Rhodohalobacter sp. SW132: one gene and its partner. The protein of the gene in region 1 interacts with the protein of each later gene in a pairwise test. Links are inferred from orthologs where the notes say so. Each region holds a gene or a part of one and is shown on either strand. Other genes may lie near its edges.

The links.
Region 2: the proteins of topA (region 1) and DYD21_RS09895 interact in binary tests that used the Escherichia coli proteins (3 or more experiments, as listed by UniProt). The link is inferred for Rhodohalobacter sp. SW132 from one-to-one orthologs.

The regions. Positions count from the first base shown.
Region 1 is NZ_QUOK01000001.1:109,190-112,361, forward strand. The notes cover bases 28-3,122. They hold topA (type I DNA topoisomerase), read left to right. Parts: upstream 28-349; coding sequence 350-2,896; downstream 2,897-3,122. Other genes in these bases: DYD21_RS00455 (peroxiredoxin), read left to right, coding at 28-340; DYD21_RS00465 (hypothetical protein), read left to right, coding at 2,945-3,122. Also shown: more of DYD21_RS00455, read left to right, coding at 1-27; more of DYD21_RS00465, read left to right, coding at 3,123-3,172. UniProt on the Escherichia coli protein: Releases the supercoiling and torsional tension of DNA, which is introduced during the DNA replication and transcription, by transiently cleaving and rejoining one strand of the DNA duplex.
Region 2 is NZ_QUOK01000004.1:198,597-201,548, reverse strand. The notes cover bases 60-2,934. They hold DYD21_RS09895 (YigZ family protein), read right to left. Parts: upstream 1,875-2,934; coding sequence 1,245-1,874; downstream 60-1,244. Other genes in these bases: DYD21_RS09885 (fumarate reductase/succinate dehydrogenase flavoprotein subunit), read left to right, coding at 2,810-2,934; DYD21_RS09890 (succinate dehydrogenase cytochrome b subunit), read left to right, coding at 2,075-2,779; DYD21_RS09900 (cob(I)yrinic acid a,c-diamide adenosyltransferase), read right to left, coding at 434-1,009; DYD21_RS09905 (PH domain-containing protein), read right to left, coding at 60-426. In the rest of the region: more of DYD21_RS09905, read right to left, coding at 1-59; more of DYD21_RS09885, read left to right, coding at 2,935-2,952.

The DNA of each region.
Region 1 (3,172 bases):
CAGTGGCTGCGATAAGCAAAACCGGAGCCTGTCGGAACATTCCGAGTGGTTTGATGATAAGGGATATAACCTGGTTGCACTGAGCAAAGATACCTGCGGCTCTCATAAGAATTACGCCGAAAAGCTCGACATCAACTACACATTAGCTTCAGATCCCGATTATAAATTCGCTTCCGCAACCGATTCCATCGTAGAAAAAAAGATGTACGGGAAAACATTCGATGCTCCAACAAGATCGGCCTATATTATCGACACGGACGGAACTGTTCTCGGAATCATCAATAAAATCAATACCAAAGCCCACGCCGAAGAGCTGAAAGAGCTTGTAGAATCCTTATAAAAGCGTATCATGAAAAAATTAGTCATTGTTGAGTCACCCACAAAAACGAAAACCATCAAGAAGTATCTGCCGAAAGAGTATACGGTAGACTCCTCCATGGGGCATATCCGCGATCTGCCCTCTTCAGCTAAAGAGATCCCAAAGAAGTATAAAAAAGAGTCGTGGTCGAATCTTGGGATAAATGTGGATGAGGATTTTGAACCGCTTTACGTTACGCCATCCAGTAAAAAGAAAATTGTCACCCGGCTGAAAAAAGCGCTCAAAGATTCGGATGAACTGATCCTTGCGACGGATGAGGACCGCGAAGGGGAGGCGATCAGCTGGCATCTTGTTGAACTGCTGAAGCCGAAGGTTCCGGTTAAACGGATGGTGTTTCGGGAGATCACTAAAGAGGCGATCCAGAACGCAATGGAAAACTTCCGTGATATCGACATGAACCTGGTTCACGCGCAGGAAACCCGCAGGATTCTCGATCGCCTGGCAGGATATACAATTTCTCCCCTGCTCTGGAAAAAAATCTCTCCCGGCCTTTCAGCCGGACGCGTTCAGTCAGTTGCCGTAGAGTTCCTGGTCGATCGTGAGCGCGAAAGAATGCGCTTCAAAAGCGGAACGTATTATGATCTTAAAGCTGAACTTTCAAAACAGAAACAGAAGGCGAAATTCAACGCGGATCTCTCCCACCTGAATGATAAGCGTCTGGCCAGCGGAAAAGATTTTGACGAAAGTACCGGGAAACTGAAAAAACCCGATAGTGTGGTGCTGCTGGATGAAGAGAAAGCATCCAAACTGCGCGATGAACTGCACGAGGCAACATGGAGCGTGAGCAAAGTGGATGTTAAGCAGCAGAAGCGAAATCCATCTGCAGCGTTCATTACTTCAACACTGCAGCAGGAAGCGAACCGAAAGCTCGGATTCTCCGCCCGCGACACCATGGGTATTGCCCAAAAACTGTATGAACGCGGTCTGATTACCTACATGAGAACCGACTCGGCAAACCTCTCCGGCCAGGCAATTAATGCCGCACGAACGGCTGTAGAGAAGGAGTACGGCGAAGAATATCTGTTTGCAAAAGTACGAAATTTCGGGAAATCGAAAGGAGCACAGGAAGCTCATGAGGCGATTCGTCCGGCGGGTTCAAGCTTCGTAAAACCGGAAGATGCCAAACTGAGCGGACGTGAGTTCAAACTTTACGACCTGATCTGGAAACGGACCATCGCCACGCAGATGGCGGAAGCCAAACTGGAGTTCACCAATGTTACCATCACAGCGGAACATGGTGATACCCGGGCTGATTTCAGGACCAGCGGGAAGAAAATTCTGTTTCCCGGATTTTTCAGAGCCTATGTGGAGGGCAGTGATGATCCCGAAGCGGCGCTCGAAAACCAGGAAATTTTCCTCCCCGAAATGAAAGAGGGTGAAGAGATTGATATGCATGGACTGGAATCGATCAGCCATGAAACAAAACCACCGGCCCGCTACACAGAAGCTACGCTGGTGAAAGAACTCGAAAAACGAGGCGTAGGCCGGCCAAGTACTTACGCATCCATCATCAGTACCATTCAGGATCGCGGGTACGCCAAGAGCGACGGAAAAACGTTGATTCCTACATTTACAGCATTTGCGGTTACCGGGCTTCTTGAAGAACATTTCCCGGAACTGGTAGACAGTGACTTTACGTCGGAACTGGAGAAGAAACTTGACCTTATTGCAAAAGGCGAGTACGATCCGCTGAAATATCTTACCGATTATTATCACGGAGATGAAGGCCTGAAAAATAAGGTAGACACCCGTGAGGATAAAATTGATGGTGCCAAAGCACGAATGCTCGATCTGCCGCTTGAAAACCTGAACGGCATGAATGTTTTTGTAGGACGGTATGGACCGTATGTGAAAAGCATGTCAGATGGTGAAGAGATTACAACTTCCCTTCCGAACGATATGGATCCCGCGGATATCTCACCCGAAAAACTGCTGGAACTTCTGAAAGCTGAAAAGGAAGGGCCGAAATCACTCGGGAAAGATCCGGAAACCGGCGAGGATATTTACGTGCTGAACGGTCGATATGGCCCCTATATGCAGCTCGGTGAAGTGAGCGATGACAATAAGAAACCGAAGCGCGTATCCCTGCTGAAAGGCATGAAACCGGAAGATGTAGACCTGGAACTGGGATTGAAGCTTTTGGAGCTTCCGCGTCCGCTCGGCGAACATCCCGAAACCGGAAAAGTGGTGAAAGCCGGTGTGGGCCGTTACGGACCGTATGTACTGCATGACGGAACGTTCAAATCACTAAAAAAGACCGATGATGTACTTGAAATTGAACTTGATCGAGCCGTAGAACTTTTGAAGGAAAAGAAAGGGAAAGGCCGGGGAAGTAATGCAATACAGGATCTTGGAAAACATCCCGAAACAGATCAGCCGATTAAAGTGATGGACGGCCGATACGGTCCATACCTGAAGTATGGCAAGAAAAATGTGTCTTTGCCGGATGATATGGAGCCGGAAAAAGTAACGATGGCCGACGCCGTTCGGGTAATTGATGAAAAAGGAAAAAAGTAACTAAATCGTAAGCGGTTTTCGAATCAATCCACGTTTTCTATTTTGCTGATGATGGAAAAAAAGACGGATCATATATTTCGCTACCCGCCAAACCTGCAGGAGCTCGACCTGGCCACCATGGTTACGCTCTACAGGGAACGGGGTGAAGTACATCGTGCCAAACCGGGCAGTTATCTTGCATGCGCGGCGAGCCGTAAGCTGATTCGGGAAGCTAAAGAGTGGTTCGGCCTTTATTACAGCCAGGAATCCTGGGATTCAATGCTAACGAAAGGTTCC
Region 2 (2,952 bases), on another replicon or contig:
TGTTCCGGGAGGGGGAGGTTCAATTTTCTTCTCTTCAACTTTGTTTAACGATTCAATCCGTTTCTTTTCGGCATAAATTGCTTTTGAGATGGAATCGCTGATCGCTTCCGGGTTGTTCTGTCCGAGCAGCGTAATTGTGCGTGATCCGGTGTTCAGTACGATATCCCCGATACCAAACTTTTGATCTACCCAGTTTTGCTCAACATCAAGGTTTTTAATGTTGATGAGGTCTACGGTTTGAGAAACACCTTCACCAATAGCCGTTATTTGCCGATCCGTTACCGTATAACGATAACTTTTCTTCTTCTGATGAACTTTCCAAAGAACGATAATCCCGATTCCAAAGAGCGGAATCAGAAGAACACCAAAAAAGTATCCCCAGAACCAGCGTTTCCAGTCAGGTTTCAGATCGATAGATTTTGACATAGGTGAATTACGTTTCTGATTTTTTGTTTTTCTTCTTTTCGCGGACCGGAATCCATGGAGTCTCTTCAACACCCTGGTGTTTGTTTTCGTAGCGTGCGAGCACAAAAAGAAGATCAGAAAGCCGGTTCAGATAAATAATTACACTCTCCGGAATTGCTTCATTTTGTGAGAGTTCAACCGATTCCCGCTCCGCCCTTCTGCAAACTGTGCGGGCCAAATGGAGGGTAGAACCGGCACCGCTCCCGCCGGGAAGAATAAATGATTTCAGTGGTTCGAGATCTGTTTCAAGAGTATCAATCCACTCTTCCATCTGTTTTACTTCCTGCTCTCCCACTTCATTTATCTTTGAGTTTTCGGGGTTGGGCGTCGCCAGCATTGCGCCTACAACAAAAAGATCATGCTGTACCTGGTTTAAAATTTCTTTTCCAATTTTGGAAATAGAGTAGGAGAGAACCATTCCAAGGGTTGAGTTGAGTTCATCAACCGTTCCGTAGGCGTGGATACGAATATTGTTTTTTTTGGTTTTTGAACCCCCGAAGAGCGCTGTATCCCCGGTATCTCCTTTTCTGGTATAAATTTTCATGAGTTGGTATAAAATTCAGTGGTTGTGCTGTAAAATGATTTTACTACCGATTTGTGTAGTGTCAAGAATGATCGATCCTAATTAAGTCATCGGATGAGTTGCCCATAAATCATAATTTGATCCGATATTACTTAATATTTCATAAAAAACTCATCCGATGACTACAAGAATCAAAACAGTGACACTTTCATAGTAAAGTAAAAACAACGATGCAGATAAAATAATTTGAACGCGATTATCGTGAATCAAAAATATGGAATGACGATTTGATTCGCTCAACGCTGATTAAGAGGTGAGAAATGGATTGAAGTCGTGTTTCTAAACCTTTTGATTCGGCTTCAGGACATTCCAGTACCAGTTTCACATGTTCTCCATATGCTGAATCGATTTCAAACAGGGTGAACGTGTGTTTTAGTTTATCAATCAGCGATTGCTGATCGTAGCTGTAAACAATCTCAAACTGCTCCGTTGGAGTGATTCTATGGCATTGAGCTTTCGAAATGGCTAAATCTGTAGCCGATGAGTAGGCGTCGATCAGACCGCTTTTGCCAAGTTTGGTGCCGCCATAATATCGGACAACCACGCAAATAACATTCACAAGTTCAGCCAATTTGAGCGAATTTAAAATAGGTGCACCCGCCGTACCCGATGGTTCTCCATCATCCTGATTATATTCGATGCAATCGGCCGGATTTACACGATATGCGTAGCAGTGATGTGTTGCCGTGGGGTGCTCCTCCCTGATCGATTCCACATACAGATCTGCAGATGATATTTGGTTGCATGGAGATAGAAAGGCGATAAATTTTGAACCTTTTACTTTAAAATCGGTTTGATACGCTTTGGTAATCGAGTATTGCTTCATAAAATTTTGTTAGTTCGCTTCATAATTATACATGCAATTTTTGGATATACAACAATGCCTGATTAGAACCGCTTCTTCCTTGCCTTTTAACATAAATAAGGTGAATTTATAGTCTTGAAAACGGAACCAAACTACGTAGTGGACTGTTTACTTTTTTCGATCCAAGATAAGCTGCGTTTACTAAAATCTGAAGACATCATATGCCGTCACTATTACAAGCCGCCCAATCCCAGGTAGGCCGAAAAATCCTGACCGGATTAACCGGGCTATTTCTTGTTCTTTTCATCATTTTTCACCTCGGAGGCAACCTCGCAATATTTGGAGAACCGGACGCAATGAACCGTTACTCCATGGTACTTCACAATTTTGGGCCGCTGCTCTGGTTTGCCCGAATTGGTCTGGTTGTGGTTTTTGCTATTCACACCTGGATTGGCATCTCCATCTGGCTGCAGAAACGCAAGGCACGTCCGAAAAACTACGAGGTTTACAGCAGTAAAGGCGGACCCAGCCGTCAAAGTCTGAGCTCCCGCAGCATGGCGTTTACCGGAGTAGTTCTGCTCATATTTGTCTTTTTTCACATCAATACTTTCGCTCTTGGCGATACGGGTACCGTTATGATTGACGGACAGCAGACTCATGATATCAAATCGCTTGTGATCGAAACCTTTCAGAACCCATTTTACGCTTTTGGGTATGCGTTTGTGATGTTGTTGCTTGGCACACATCTCGGGCACGGTATCTGGAGTGCTTTCACATCGCTTACAGTTCGCAGTCAAAAAGCATCTGCAATCATCTATTCCGTTGGAGCCGTGTTCGCTGTCGTCCTGGCGGTCGGTTTCCTCTTTATACCGCTCTATATTTATTTTGGCGGTGGTTGTGAAGCAGCACTTATACAGTGCCGGTAACTCATTTTAATCGATAAAGACTCAGCAATTATGAAATTAGAATCTAACGTACCCTCAGGTCCTCTCGAAGAAAAGTGGAACAAACACCTGAAAGATATCAAGCTTGTATCTCCGAATAACAAGCGAAAGTTTAAAGTTATCGTTGTGGGAACCGGCCTTGCAGGTGCATCTGC